DNA from 2 places in the Streptomyces sp. NBC_00690 genome. Region 2 is predicted to be linked to the other one. Evidence: predicted binding sites of a transcription regulator. Region 2 holds the regulator's gene; the other holds the start of a gene.

Region 1 (7,828 bases), 2.3 Mb from region 2:
CCACGTCCAGGGCAGCACCTCCGTCCTCGAAGAGGCTCAGCTGCCCACGGCAAACGATGCGATCGCCGTCTTCCCGCAGTTCGGATACACCAGAGGCACTTGGCCAGGCATTCACCGCCCAGGCGATGTCCTCAGCCACGGTCCACTCGACCCGGTGCTCTTGCCCCACTGCCTCAAGGGGCCCCTGCCATAGGGCCACAACGGTGCCCACCGCCGAGTGCACTCGGACGGACATGGACCCCGCCGGGGCAGGCTGTACTGCCTCTACGTTGACCAACACCCCGCCATCATCCTCGACTGACGTACCGAACACCTTCGCCGAGACCGGTGCTCCCTAAGCCGGGTGCCCGATCAGCATCGAGGGGGCGCCGTTGACGCGGGTCAGGAACACCGTTGCCGCGTTCGGTCCCTGGGGTTTCACCCGGCGGCGCAGTTCCTCCGGTTCCACGGCTGATCCGCGCTTCTTGACCGTGAGGATTCCGACGTTCCGGCTCCGCAGCAGGGCCTTGAGCTTCTTCAGGCTGAACGGCAGGACATCGGTGACCTCGTAGGCCGTGGCGAACGGGGTGGGGCGCAGTTCGTTCGAGGTGATGTACGCGATGGTCGCGTCGATCAGACCGCCGTCCAATGCCTCGGCCACCTCGGCGACGAGATGGGCGCGCACGACCGCGCCGTCCGGTTCGTACAGATAGCGGCCCACCGGGCGTACGGGCGGGTCGGGCAGTTCGTTTGAGGGCAGGGCGTGGGGGCCGGGCAGCAGGGTGGCGGTGATGCGGGGCGTGGCAGGGCCGCCGTGCCAGAGCACGGCCTCCTTCACGTCCTTCTCGTCCGAGATCCACTCGGCCGAGAAGTCCGGGGGCACCAGCTCGTGGGGGATGCCGGGTGCGATCTTGAGGGCGGCGTGGGGGCGCGTACGGGCCGCTTCGATCGCCCAGGACAGCGGCGGTGAGTACGCCTCCGGGTCGAAGATCCTGCCCCGGCCGCCCCTGCGGGCCGGATCGACGAAGACCGCGTCGTAGGGGCCGGTGTCCGTCTCCATGACGTCGGCGCAGCGGACCTCGATGAACTCGGACAGGCCGAGTGCCTGCGCATTGGCCCGGGCGGTCGCCGCGGTGAGCGGGTCATGGTCCACGGCCAGCACTCGTACGCCGGCGCGGGCCAGGGCGATGGCATCGCCGCCGATCCCGCTGCAGAGGTCGGCCACGCTACCGACGCCCAGTGCGGAGAAGCGGGCGGCACGGTACTCGGCGACCGATCGACGGGTCGCCTGTTCGACTCCGTTCGGCGTGAAGTACATCCGGTAGGCGTCCTCGGCTCCGAACTTCGCGACCGCCCGCTGCCGCAGCCGTGCCTGCCCGAGTGCTGCCGAGACCAGTTCGGGCGGGTGCTCGCGGCGCAGCCGGGTGGCGATCGCCAACTCCTGGGCGGGGGAGTGGTCGCGCAGCTCCATGAGCAGCGCTTGGCCCTCGTCCGTGAGGAGTGCGGAGAGTGAGGAGAGGTCGTTCACCGGCCCATTGTGGGCCAGGTGGGGGACGGGTCGGGGTCGCCGGCGGTGTCGGCGTGGTCGTGCGGAGGGTGGCTGACAGTATCCAGCGCCATGCAGCTAAACCGACAAAACGTAAAGAATCTCCTCAAAATCACCGAGCTGGGTGGTGAGATTCCCGATGGGCGCGCCAGTGGGGCAGGAGGCATTCTCGGCCAGGTGTCGACACGCAGACGCAGAGGGCGGTTCCGTACGGGGCGGACGATCGGCGTTGCGCTGATCGTTGCCCTCCTCGGCTCGGCGTGTGCCGGGGCCGCCGATGAACGCAGCGCAGCGCGCCCGGGGCAGCCGGCGAAGGAGGCGGCCGGTGCGGCGGGTGCACTCCCCGAGAAGGCGGAGAAGGCCCAGCAGGCTGCCCAGGCCGCGAGAGCCCGGCAGGCCAAGAAGGCGAAGGCGGCCGAGAAGGCCGAACGTGCCCGGGTCGCCCGGGTGGCCGCCGCCAAGAGGTGGGGTCTCGCCCGCACCCCGCTCGTCGCCCCCGCACCACCCGCGACCAAGCCGGAGCTCACCACCCGCAAGGGCTTCGAGGTCGAGGACGGCGAGTCGCTGCCACCGGTCTTCACCACGGTGCCGGTGACGGAGAGGGTGGTCTTCCTGACCATCGACGACGGTACGGAGAAGGACCCCGAGCTCCTCCGGATGATGAGTGAGCTCCAGATCCCGTACAGCGCCTTCCTCAGCGACTACGTGATCAATGACAACTACGGCTACTTCCGTCAGATGCGCGACCGCGGGGTCGCGCTCCACAACCACACCCTCAACCACCGCTACATGCCCGGGCTGTCCTACACGGCGCAGAAGCGCGAGATCTGCGGCCAGCAGGACAATTTGCACAAGCTGTACGGCAAGCGCCCGCAGCTCTTCCGGCCGCCGTACGGCAACTACAACCAGGACACCCTGCGGGCCGCGCAGGCGTGTGGGGTCGCTGCGGTGCCGCTCTGGGCGGCGGAGGCGTTTCCCGATCGGATGGAGTGGCGCGAATGGGACCGGGACCTGCATCCCGGCGACATCATCCTCACGCACTTCCGGGGCCGGAAGGACTGGAACGGCACGATGACCGACATGATCCGGCAGGTGATGAAGACCGTGACCGAGAAGGGGTACGCGGTGGCTCGCCTGGAGGACTACGTCTGATCGGGGTGAGGGATCGTTCCAGCACTGCCCGGGTCCGTGCGCCGGAGTGCTTCGCGTGGTGTGGCATTCCCGGCGGCCTGCCCTCGCGCCGGGCCGCACGGCCTTCCTGGCCGGATGCCCGCAGGGTCGTCCGACCGCCAGATCTCCGACCCCGCACCGGACCGTGGCCATCCGGTGCTCCTTGTCGTACGAGCTTCCCGCAGGGCCGATCCACCCCTCGGAGTGGTGTCATCCGCAGGTGTGACGTGTTGGCGAATTCCTGTTGCCGAACTTTCGGTGATCGATCCAAGACGCCTTTGACCAGGCAATATTGAGAGAAGCGTGCTGGTCGACGATGGTTGAACGGCCACATCGGACCCGCCAGCATTGGCACTCCGCTTGACCGAGTGCTAATCGCAGTCATAGTCTCGGGTCTGGCACTCCCCACTGGAGAGTGCCAGCACAGCGACAGGCAGGTCCGGCACCCGCGACGACGGATCGATCTGGTCGCCACCCAAGATCAGTTAACCCCGTGAGATCTCCGAAGGGGGAGGTCGGATCGTGACGACCACCAGCTCCAAGGTTGCCATCAAGCCGCTTGAGGACCGCATTGTGGTCCAGCCGCTCGACGCCGAGCAGACCACGGCCTCTGGCCTGGTCATCCCGGATACCGCGAAGGAGAAGCCCCAGGAGGGCGTCGTCCTTGCGGTCGGCCCGGGTCGCTTCGAGAACGGCGAGCGGCTTCCGCTCGACGTCAACACCGGCGATGTCGTGCTTTACAGCAAGTACGGCGGCACCGAGGTGAAGTACAACGGCGAGGAGTACCTCGTCCTCTCGGCCCGCGACGTGCTCGCCATCGTCGAGAAGTAGGACGGGTTTCCGGGTCGCGCCCGGAACACTTCATACCCCGTTTGTTATTGAGCTGCGCCCCTGGCCCCCGCTGACATCCATATCCGGGCGCTAGGGGCGCAGTTCGTCTCAGAAGAGGACAGAAACGCTCCCATGGCGAAGATCCTGAAGTTCGACGAGGACGCCCGTCGCGCCCTCGAGCGCGGCGTCAACAAGCTTGCCGACACGGTCAAGGTGACGATCGGCCCCCGTGGCCGCAACGTCGTCATCGACAAGAAGTTCGGCGCCCCCACCATCACCAACGACGGTGTCACGATCGCCCGCGAGGTCGAGCTCGACGACCCGTACGAGAACCTCGGCGCCCAGCTGGTGAAGGAGGTGGCGACCAAGACCAACGACATCGCGGGTGACGGCACCACCACCGCCACCGTGCTCGCGCAGGCGCTGGTCCGCGAGGGCCTGCGCAACGTCGCCGCTGGCGCCTCCCCGGCCTCCCTGAAGAAGGGCATCGACGCCGCCGTCAAGGCCGTGTCCGATGAGCTCCTGCGCAGCGCCCGTCCGATCGAGGACAAGGCCGACATCGCCGCCGTCGCCGCCCTTTCCGCTCAGGACCAGCAGGTCGGTGAGCTGATCGGCGAGGCGATGGACAAGGTCGGCAAGGACGGTGTCATCACCGTCGAGGAGTCCAACACCTTCGGCCTGGAGCTCGAATTCACCGAGGGCATGGCCTTCGACAAGGGCTACCTCTCTCCGTACATGGTCACCGACCAGGAGCGTATGGAGGCCGTCCTTGAGGACCCGTACATCCTGATCAACCAGGGCAAGATCTCGTCCATCCAGGACCTGCTGCCCCTGCTGGAGAAGGTCATCCAGGAGGGTGGCTCCAAGCCCCTGCTGGTCATCGCCGAGGACGTCGACGGCGAAGCCCTCTCCACCCTGATCGTCAACAAGATCCGCGGCCGGTTCAACGCCGTGGCCGTCAAGGCCCCCGGCTTCGGCGACCGCCGCAAGGCGATGCTCCAGGACATGGCCACCCTCACCGGTGCCACCGTCATCTCCGAAGAGATCGGCCTCAAGCTCGACCAGGCCGGTCTGGACATGCTGGGCAGCGCCCGCCGCGTCACGATCACCAAGGACGACACGACCATCGTCGACGGTGCCGGTAGCAGCGACGACATCGTCGGTCGCGTCAACCAGATCAAGGCTGAGATCGCCTCCACGGACTCCGACTGGGACCGCGAGAAGCTCCAGGAGCGCCTCGCCAAGCTGGCCGGCGGCGTGTGCGTGATCCGCGTCGGTGCAGCCACCGAGGTGGAGCTCAAGGAGAAGAAGCACCGTCTGGAGGACGCCATCTCCGCGACCCGCGCCGCGGTCGAGGAGGGCATCGTCTCCGGTGGTGGCTCCGCGCTCGTCCACGCGGTCAAGGTCCTCGCCGATAACCTCGGCAAGGAGGGCGACGAGGCCACCGGTGTCGCCGTCGTCCGTCGTGCCGCTGTCGAGCCGCTGCGCTGGATCGCGGAGAACGCCGGCCTTGAGGGCTACGTCATCACCTCCAAGGTCGCCGAGCTGGACGCGGGCCAGGGCTTCAACGCCGCGACCGGCGAGTACGGCGACCTGGTGAAGGCCGGCGTCATCGACCCGGTCAAGGTCACCCGCTCCGCCCTGGAGAACGCCGCCTCCATCGCCTCACTGCTGCTCACGACCGAGACCCTGGTCGTCGAGAAGCCGGCCGATGACGAGGGCGACGCCGGCCACGGCGGTCACGGCCACTCCCACTGAAACACGTCTTAGCCCGTACGTCGGCGCAGCGGCTCACCGGCCGCCGCGCCGCCCGTACGGAAGTGGTGAGCGCAGTACAGAGCAGGGCCCGGTGCTTCCGTCGCGGAAGCACCGGGCCCCTGCTCGTGCGTTCACTGCCGGGGAAATCCCGGAAGCGTCAGTTCCAGACCGTCGAGCCGCTCCGGATCGGCCAGGATGTGGATCGCCACGATCCGGCCACCCGTGATGGTGAACCCCATGATCGACAACGGCTGTCCACCGGGTGCGGTGAGCACTCCCGCACCACCGTTGACCAGCACCGGCTGTGCGTACTGCGCGTACTGGCTGAACTGCATCGCCTGCCCGGCCACCTTCCGTGCGCCGCGCACCTCCTTCGAGACCATCATCGGCGCGCCGCCGACGTCCGCCCGCAGGACCACATCCGGGTCGAGCAGGGCCACCAGCGCCTCGAAGTCACCGCCGCGTGAGGCCGCGAGGAAGGCTTCGACCACCGTGCGCTGGCGGGGGAGGTCATCGGGTACCGCGGTGGTGCCGGTGCCCCGCACCCTGCGCCGGGCTCGGCTCGCGAGTTGCCGGGTGGCCGCCGGCGACCGACCCACGACAGGGGAGATCTCGCCGAAAGGCACCCCGAACATGTCGTGGAGCACGAAGACGAGCCGCTCAGTCGGACCCAGGGTCTCCAACACCACCAGCAGCGCCAATCCGACCGAGTCCGCCATCAGCGCCTCGTGCTCCGGATCGCTCACCCCTTCTGTCTGGACGACCGGGTCGGGTACGCGCACTTCGAGGGAGTCCTCACGGCGTGCGGTGCGCGAGCGCAGCATGTCGAGGCAGACCCGTCCCACGACGGTGGTCAACCAGCCGCTGAGGTTCTCGACTCCAACTGCTTCCGTGCGGTGCAGCTTCAGCCAGGCTTCCTGGACCGCGTCGTCGGCCTCGCTGAGCGAGCCGAGCATCCGATAGGCGACCGCCTTCAGCCGCGGTCGTTCCGCGGTGAAGCGTTCCGTCAGAAAGTCATCCATGCATCCGCTCCTGAGCTCCGCCGGTCCGTCTCTCCCGGGCTCCCGGGTCCCGGGTCTGCTGGGCTTCCCGGGCCTTCCGCGCCTTCCGCGCCCTCCTAGAGATGACGAATCCGTCGGCACACATGTGACAGCCCGGCCCCGCCCGATCGACCGCCTCGCTCCACCGGAGGCGGCACTGGTTACGCGGAGCGGTCGAGCGACCCGATCGGTACGGGCTCCGCGAACGGTAGCCCCCGGCCGAAGCGTTCCAACTCGTCGAGGGCGAAATCCGCCATCCGGTGCAGCTCCTTGCCGAGCGAACCGGCCACGTGCGGAGTGAGCAGCACATTCGGCAGCTCGTAGAGGGGGGAATCCACGGGCGGTGGCTCGCTCTCGGTCACATCAAGGACCGCGTGCAGCCGACCTGTGGACAACTCGTCGATGAGCGCCTGCTCGTCGACGAGCGACCCACGGGAAGTGTTGATCACAGTCGTGCCGTCGCGCATCAGGGCCAGCCGCCGCCCGTCGATCATCCGACGGGTCTGCGGCACCTCCGGAGCGTGTACGGAAACGATGTCGCTGGCGCGGCACAACTCGTCCAGATCGACCCGTACGACCCCGAGGGCCTCGGCATCCGCCGTCGTGCAGAAGGGGTCGTACAGCAGCACGCGCAGATCGAACGGGCGAAGCAACTCGATCACGCGGCGGCCGATGCGGGACGCCCCGACGATCCCCACCGTACGACCGTGATTGCCCAGGTCGGCCAGTGCTTCGGCCTGGCCGTCGAGGGACCGCGACCGTGCATAGCGCCGGGCCGATGCGAGGACTCCCTTTCCCGCGAAGAGGATCGCGGCGAGGGTGTACTCGGCGACGGGCAGCGCATTGACGCCCGCGGCGGACGACACGGAGATGCCGCGCTCCCAGCAGGCGTCGGTGATGTGGTGCTTCACGGAACCCGCCGCATGGACGACCGCCCGCAGCCGTGGTGCACCGGCGAGCACCCCGGCGGTGAGCGGAGGTGCACCCCAGCAGGTCAGCAGTGCATCGGCCGAGGCGAGCGCGGCCACCACCGCAGGGGACGGATCGGTCAGGTCATGGGCGACCAGCGTGGGATCGGTACGGGCGAGGGAGGTGAGCCGCTCCCGGTGGCCCTCGGTCAGCAGCCGTTCGGCGACTCCCGGACCCATGGCGAGGAGGACCCGGGGGCGGTCATCGGTGTGGTGCTCGTGCATGGTGGAACCGGGCTCCCTACTACCGGGCGGGGTGGACGGTCGTTCCTGCGAGCCGTCCCGGCTACTGCGGTCCGTACTTGCGTCCCGTCTTGGAGGTGAACCCCCCGAGCACACTGCGCGGGGCCAACTTCACCAGCCCCATCAGCGCCTTGTACCGCGGGTCGGGGATCGAAACGGTCTTCCCCCGCGCCAGATCGGCCAGCGCGGCCTCCACCAGCTTGTCCGCGTCCAGCCACATCCAACCGGGGATGTTGTCCGTCCCCATCCCGGCCCGTTGGTGGAACTCGGTCCGTACGAAGCCGGGGCACAGC
Region 2 (7,828 bases):
TCGTGATCGATCCCACCGGTGTGGAGGCGGACGAGTCGGACCCCGAGGGCTGGGTCCTCTCACTCGCCGATCTGGAGGAGCGCGGAGCCCGCCACCTCCAGGAGCACCCCGAAGCGGTCAAGGAGCGAATCGGCGCGATCGAAGCCGATCAACTGGCGACCCTCATCTATACCTCCGGCACCACCGGCCGCCCCAAGGGTGTTCGGCTGCCGCACGACAACTGGTCGTACATGGCGAAGGCGATCGCCGCGACCGGCCTGGTGACCCAGGACGACGTGCAGTATCTCTGGCTGCCGCTGGCCCACGTCTTCGGCAAGGTGCTGACGTCGGGCCAGATCGAAGTCGGTCATGTCACGGCCGTCGACGGCCGGATCGACAAGATCATTGAGAATCTGTCCGTGGTGCAGCCGACCTACATGGCCGCCGTTCCGCGCATCTTCGAGAAGGTCTACAACGGAGTCGCCACCAAGGCCCGGGCGGGCGGTGCGGCGAAGTACAAGATCTTCCAGTGGGCCGCTGCGGTGGCGCGCGACTACGCCAAGGCGTCCCAGGACAACTTCCGGCGTACGGGCACGGCATCAGCGCCGCTCGCCCTCCGTGCCAAGCACAAGGTGGCCGACGCCCTGGTCTATGCCAAGCTCCGCGAGGCGTTCGGCGGCAGGCTGCGGGCCGCGATCTCCGGGTCCGCCGCCCTCTCACCCGAGATCGGCTTCTTCTTCGCCGGCGCCGGCATCCACATCCTGGAGGGGTACGGACTCACCGAGTCCAGTGCGGCTTCCCTGGTCAACCCCGGTGAGGCATATCGCACCGGGACCGTGGGCAAACCGCTGCCGGGCACCGAGGTCCGCATCGCCGACGATGGCGAGATCCTGCTGCGCGGCCCCGGGATCATGGAGGGCTACCACGGGCTCCCGGAGAAGACCGAAGAGGTGCTGGAGCCCGATGGCTGGCTCCACACTGGGGACATCGGCGAGCTCTCGGCCGACGGTTATCTGCGGATCACGGACCGCAAGAAGGACCTGATCAAGACGTCGAACGGCAAGTACATCGCGCCGACCGAGGTGGAGATCCAGTTCAAGGCCATCTGCCCGTTCGTCTCGAACATCGTCGTCATCGGCGCCGACCGCAACTTCTGCACGGCGCTGATCGCCCTCGACGAGCCGACGCTCCTCAGCTGGGCCGAGGGCCATGACCTGGCGGGGAAGCCCTACGGAGACGTTCTCGTCGCGCCGGCGACCGTCGAGTTGATCCAGGGGTATGTGAACCGGCTGAACGAGGGCCTTCAGCGGTGGCAGATGGTGAAGAAGTTCCGCCTGCTGCCCCGGGACCTCGACGTCGAGCACGGCGATCTCACTCCCAGCCTGAAACTGAAGCGACCGGCCGTCGAGCGTGAGTTCCAGCACTTGATCGAAGAGATGTACTCCGGAACCCGCGAGGCATAGGAGCAGGACATCACCGGTGCGGGCCGGGTGCACCCCGTCCCGCACCAGCCCGTCCGCCGGGGGAGCGGCCCGTACCCCGGCGTCCCGATGCCCTGGCTGCTCACCGCCGACGGATTCCACTCCCGTCGGTGACGGACAATGGGGCGTATGCCTTCCGTACTGCCTGACGGCGAACCCATGCCCGAGGACGGGGCGCTTCCGGCGTCCGCCCTTGAAGGGGCAGCCGACCGGCCGCTCGCCTTCTACCTGCACGTGCCGTACTGCGCCACACGCTGCGGCTACTGCGACTTCAACACCTACACGGCGACCGAGCTGCGCGGCTCGGGCGGCGTGCTGGCCTCCCGTGACAACTACGCGGCCACCCTCACGGACGAGGTTCGCCTCGCCCGCAAGGTCCTCGGAGACGACCCCCGCCCCGTGCGCACCCTGTTCGTGGGAGGCGGTACGCCGACCCTGCTGGCCGCGTCCGACCTGGTGGCCATGTTGAGCGCCGTACGGGAGGAGTTCGGCTTCGCGGAGGGCGCGGAGATCACCACGGAGGCGAATCCGGAGTCCGTGGGGCCCGAGTACCTCGCGGAGCTACGGGCAGGAGGCTTCAACCGCATCTCCTTCGGCATGCAGAGCGCCCGCCAGCACGTCCTGAAGGTCCTGGACCGCACCCACACCCCCGGGCGGCCCGAAGCGTGCGTCGCCGAGGCTCGGGCGGCGGGGTTCGAGCATGTGAACCTCGATCTGATCTACGGCACTCCGGGGGAGAGCGACGACGACTGGCGCGCCTCGCTCGCCGCTGCGGTCGGAGCCGGGCCCGACCACATCTCCGCGTACGCGCTCATCGTCGAGGAAGGGACCCAACTGGCCCGGCGCATTCGCCGCGGCGAGGTGCCCATGACCGACGACGACGTCCACGCCGACCGCTATCTGATCGCGGACTCGGTCCTCTCGGAGGCGGGCTACTCGTGGTACGAGGTGTCCAACTGGGCTACGACCGAAGCGGGCCGATGCGTTCACAACGAGCTCTACTGGCGGGGCGCCGACTGGTGGGGGGCCGGTCCCGGGGCGCACAGCCATGTCGGCGGGGTCCGCTGGTGGAACGTGAAGCATCCCGGCGCCTATGCGGCGGCACTCGCCCAGGGCCGCTCACCGGGAGCCGGCCGTGAGCTGCTGTCGGCCGAGGACCGGCGAGTGGAGAGGATCCTGCTGGAGCTGAGGCTCCGGGAGGGGGTGCCCCTGTCACTGCTGCGTGAGGCGGGGCTGGAGGCCGCTCGGGGAGCCCTTGCGCAGGGACTGCTGGACGAAGCTCCGTACGGTGAGGGGCGCGCGGTTCTGACGCTGCGGGGGCGTCTGCTCGCGGACGGTGTCGTACGGGATCTGGTCGACTGACAACCCGATCCGGAGCCCGCGCGCCCAGAGCCGCGGCGGGGGAGCGACCAGGAGCCACCGCCCGGGACCGAAGTTGACCGGCTGAAACCGACCAACCGACCAACCGGCCGCGACCGGCGTCCACCGGGCCCACTGCTCGCTCCACCAGCCCACCGGCCGTCAGGTCAATGGGGACGTGCGGGCGTCACCCGTCCCCCGCGGGTGCGGTCACGAAGTCGATCAACTCCTCGACCCTCCCCAGCAACTCCGGTTGCAGGTCCCGGTACGAGTGCACCTTCGACAGGATGTGCTGCCACGCGGCGCCCGTGTTCTCCGGCCAGCCCAGGGCCCTGCACACGCCCGTCTTCCAGTCCTGCCCCCGTGGGATCACCGGCCACGCCGCCAGTCCGAGGACCGACGGCTTCACCGCCTCCCACACGTCGATGTAGGGATGGCCGGCGACCAGTACGTGCGCATCCGTCACCGAAGCGGCGATCCTGGACTCCTTGGACCCCGGCACCAGATGGTCCACCAGCACCCCGAGCCGTGCGTCCGGTCCCGGAGCGAACTCGGCGACCACCGCCGGAAGGTCGTCGATGCCCTCCAGGTACTCCACCACCACGCCCTCGATCCGCAGATCGTCGCCCCACACGCGTTCGACGAGCTCGGCGTCGTGGCGGCCCTCCACATAGATCCGGCCGGCCCGGGCCACCCGCGCCCGCGCTCCGGGAACCGCCAGGGAACCGGAAGCGGTCACCACCGGCTTGGACGACCTTCCGGGGCCGGGGCGGACTAGGGTCACGACCTCGCCGTCCAGCAGAAACCCCCGTGGCGCCAGCGGAAAGACCCGGCGCTTGCCGAAGCGGTCCTCCAGCGTCACCGTGCCGGCCTCACAGCCCACCACCGCACCGCAGAAGCCGGTGCCGGCCTCCTCCACCACCAGATCGGGGTCCGACGGATCGGCCGCGACCTCCCTGGCGGGAGCCGACTTCTTCCAAGGGGGCGTCAGATCAGGGCTGTAGCTGCGCATTCGGCCGACGCTACGACACCCCGAACCGCTCCGCCAGCGCATCGCGCTGGGCACGTACGAACGCGGCGTCCACGACCGCGCCGTGCCCCGGCACGTACCGTGCGTCCTCGCCGCCGAGCGCCAGCAGCCGGTCCAGGGCGGCCGGCCACGGGGCTCCGACGGCGTCCGGCCCCGCCTGCGGCTCCCCGGACTCCTCCACCAGATCGCCGCAGAACACCACGGCGGGGCTCCCCGGCACCAGTACCGCCAGATCGTGACCGGTGTGCCCGGGGCCCGCGTCGACGAGCACCACCCGGCGCCCTCCGCCCAGATCGAGCGTCTGCCGTCCGGTGACCGCATGCCCCGGGCTCACCAGCGCCTCGACCGCCTCAGCCGCCTCCAGCGGCTCCACGCCGTGCCGTACGGCATCTGCCCGCAGCGCGTCCGCCTCCCGGCGCAGGAGGGCATCGAGGCCCCGCGTGCCGTACACCTCGGCCCCGGGAAAGGCGGCGGCCCCCAGTACATGGTCGAAGTGCGGGTGGCTCAGTGCGATGTGCGTCACCTCGCGACCGCTCAGCAGCGCCTGTGCCTGGGCCCTCAGCTCGGCACCCTCCCGCAGGGTCGAACCGCTGTCGTACAGCAGCACACCTTCGTTCCCGACGACCAGCCCGCAGGTCGCGTCCCAACCCGGCAACCGTCGTCGCCCCACCCCGTCGGCCAACCGCTCCCAGCCGAAGTCTTCCCAACAGACGTTCATACCGGGACGCTACTGGCAGCGACCAGCGAAGGCGCGCGGTAGCGTGGTCGGTCGCCCTTGCTACGGGCGTACCCCACGGCCGTACACTGGCACGGGGGATTCTTGGCACTCGGACCTGGTGAGTGCCAGACAGTGACCGAAGAACCACCGTGGGACCACAGCTGGAGGTGTGCGCGATGCTCAGTGAACGCAGACTCGAAGTGCTGCGCGCCATCGTCCAGGACTATGTCGGTACCGAGGAGCCCGTCGGCTCCAAGGCGCTCACCGAGCGCCACAGGCTCGGTGTTTCACCGGCCACCGTCCGCAATGACATGGCGGTCCTGGAAGACGAGGGATACATCGCCCAGCCGCACACCAGTGCCGGGCGCATCCCCACCGACAAGGGGTACCGCCTCTTCGTCGACAAGCTCGCCGGGGTGAAACCGCTGTCGTCAGCCGAGCGCCGTGCCATCCAGAGCTTCCTGGACGGCGCTGTGGACCTCGACGACGTCGTCGGCCGTACGGTGAGGCTGCTGGCGCAGCTGACCCGTCAGGTCGCGGTCGTGCAGTACCCCTCGCTCACCCGCTCCACGGTGCGCCACGTGGAGCTGCTGGCGCTCGCACCCGCACGGGTCATGCTCGTGTTGATCACGGACACGGGCAGGGTCGAGCAGCGCATGGTCGACTGTCCGGCTCCCTTCGGTGACACCCCGCTCGCCGATCTGCGGGCCCGGCTCAACAGCAGGGTCGTCGGCCGTCGCTTCGCGGATGTGCCGCAGTTGGTCCAGGACCTCCCCGACTCCTTCGACCCGGAGGACCGGGGTGCGGTCTCCACCGTGCTCTCGACCCTGTTGGAGACACTGGTCGAGGAGACCGAGGAGCGGTTGGTCATCGGCGGCACCGCGAACCTCACGCGCTTCGGCCATGACTTCCCGCTGACGATCAGGCCCGTCCTGGAGGCCCTTGAGGAGCATGTGGTGCTCCTCAAACTCCTCGGTGAGGCCAAGGAGTCCGGCGGCATGGGCATGACGGTGCGCATCGGCCATGAGAACGCCCATGAAGGACTCAACTCAACCTCCGTGGTCGCCGTCGGCTACGGTTCGGGCGACGAGGCAGTCGCCAAACTCGGCGTGGTCGGACCGACCCGCATGGACTACCCCGGAACGATGGGAGCGGTACGCGCAGTGGCACGTTACGTCGGACAGATCCTGGCGGAGTCGTAGGTGGCCACGGACTACTACGCCGTACTCGGCGTGCGCCGCGACGCATCGCAGGACGAGATCAAGAAGGCGTTCCGCCGGCTGGCGCGTGAGCTCCATCCGGACGTGAACCCCGACCCCAAGACCCAGGAGCGGTTCAAGGAGATCAACGCCGCCTACGAGGTGTTGTCGGACCCGCAGAAGAAGCAGGTCTACGACCTCGGCGGTGACCCCCTGTCCCAGGCGGGCGCCGCGGGTGCGGCCGGCTTCGGTGCCGGCGGCTTCGGAAACTTCTCGGACATCATGGACGCCTTCTTCGGTACGGCGTCCCAACGCGGCCCCCGCTCGCGCACCCGGCGCGGCCAGGACGCGATGATCCGGCTGGAGATCGACCTCAACGAGGCCGCCTTCGGTACGACCAAGGACATCCAGGTCGACACGGCCGTCGTCTGTACGACGTGTTCGGGCGAGGGTGCGGCCCCCGGGACCTCGGCCCAGACCTGTGACATGTGTCGTGGGCGCGGTGAGGTCTCCCAGGTCACCCGCTCCTTCCTGGGCCAGGTCATGACCTCGCGCCCCTGCCCGCAGTGCCAGGGCTTCGGCACGGTCGTCCCCACCCCGTGCCCGGAGTGTGCGGGCGACGGTCGGGTCCGTTCCCGTCGCACGCTGACCGTGAAGATCCCGGCCGGCGTCGACAACGGCACCCGCATCCAGTTGGCCGGGGAGGGCGAGGTAGGCCCGGGCGGTGGCCCCGCCGGCGATCTGTATGTCGAGATCCATGAAGTGCCCCATGCGGTGTTCCAGCGACGGGGCGACGATCTGCACTGCACGGTGACGATTCCCATGACGGCGGGCTCGCTCGGTACGAAGGTGCCGTTGGAGACGCTCGACGGGATGGAAGAGATCGACATCCGGCCGGGGACCCAGTCGGGGCAGTCCATCCCGCTGCACGGCCGGGGCGTCACCCACTTGAGGGGTGGCGGTCGGGGCGATCTGATCGTGCACGTCGAGGTGATGACGCCGAGCAAGTTGGACGCGGAACAGGAGAGGCTCCTTCGGGAGTTGGCGAAACTTAGAGGTGAGGAGCGCCCGCTCGGTCAGTTTCAACCGGGACAACAAGGACTCTTCTCCCGACTGAAGGACGCGTTCAACGGGCGTTAGGCGATGCCCCCGCGGTGCCGAGCTTCGGCCGGCGCCGCGGGGTGTGCGCATTGGTCCCGGACCAGAGCAGGGTCGGCCTTCCGGCGCGATCCAGAGCCCCTCTTCCACGGGCCCCTGCGAGCACCCGCCGACCTCCCTGCGAGCACCTCCCCGACCCCTTTCGCGGCACCTTCCCGACCAGGTGATCCGACCCTCGTCGCAGCTGCCCGACCATCTGGTCAGGGAGGGTGCGTAGCACGTCAAGGGGCCTTCCGGGGAGCTGTCGGGCTCGATTCGGCCGGCCGTCAGCGGCATGACACGATGCACACATGTCCTCCGTACTGACCGATCTCTGCCGGTATCCGATCGTGCAGGCACCGATGGCGGGCGGTGCATCCTGCCCGCAGTTGGCCGCTGCTGTGTCCGAGGCCGGCGGCCTCGGGTTCCTGGCTGCCGGGTACAAGACCGCGGACGGCATGTACCAAGAGGTCAAACAGATCCGCGGGCTCACCTCGCGGCCCTTCGGCGTCAATCTCTTCATGCCGCAGCCCAAGACGGTGGACTCGGCGGCCATCGAGGTCTACCGGCAGCAACTCGCCGGTGAGGTGAGTTGGTACGAGACTCCGCTCGGTGACCCCGATTCGAGTCGTGACGACGGCTACGAGGCCAAACTCGCCATTCTCCGTGACGACCCCGTACCGGTGGTGTCCTTCACCTTCGGCTGTCCGAGCGCCGAGGTCCTGGAGTCGTTCGCCAAGGCCGGAACGGTCACCGTCGTCACCGTCACCACACCGGAGGAGGCGCGTATCGCCGAGCGCGCCGGTGCCGATCTGCTCTGCGTCCAGGGAATCGAGGCGGGTGGCCACCAGGGCACCTACCGCGACGATCCCGCCGCCTCGCACGGGGGCATCGGGCTGCTCACGCTCATCGCCCTGATCCGTGA

The links. The regulator HrcA, encoded in region 2, represses chaperone genes, less so after heat shock. The targets are predictions, from matches to a motif close to TTNGCACTCNGNNNNNCNGAGTGCNAA.
Region 1: a site for HrcA is predicted at 3,044-3,070, ahead of groES (co-chaperone GroES). Genes of this name have one in related genera too.

What each region holds. Positions count from the first base shown of each region.
Region 1 is NZ_CP109009.1:5,231,907-5,239,734, forward strand. It holds gene OID54_RS22960 (hypothetical protein) at 1-235, opposite strand, end outside; gene OID54_RS22965 (class I SAM-dependent methyltransferase) at 335-1,450, opposite strand; gene OID54_RS22970 (polysaccharide deacetylase family protein) at 1,703-2,677, shown strand; gene groES (co-chaperone GroES) at 3,218-3,526, shown strand; gene groL (chaperonin GroEL) at 3,659-5,284, shown strand; gene OID54_RS22985 (sigma-70 family RNA polymerase sigma factor) at 5,416-6,306, opposite strand; gene OID54_RS22990 (hydroxyacid dehydrogenase) at 6,486-7,517, opposite strand; gene OID54_RS22995 (SDR family NAD(P)-dependent oxidoreductase) at 7,579-7,828, opposite strand, start outside.
Region 2 is NZ_CP109009.1:2,957,919-2,965,746, reverse strand. It holds gene OID54_RS13105 (AMP-dependent synthetase/ligase) at 1-1,442, shown strand, start outside; gene hemW (radical SAM family heme chaperone HemW) at 1,590-2,822, shown strand; gene OID54_RS13095 (DUF3097 domain-containing protein) at 3,007-3,831, opposite strand; gene OID54_RS13090 (MBL fold metallo-hydrolase) at 3,842-4,567, opposite strand; gene hrcA (heat-inducible transcriptional repressor HrcA) at 4,744-5,769, shown strand; gene dnaJ (molecular chaperone DnaJ) at 5,770-6,906, shown strand; gene OID54_RS13075 (nitronate monooxygenase) at 7,215-7,828, shown strand, end outside.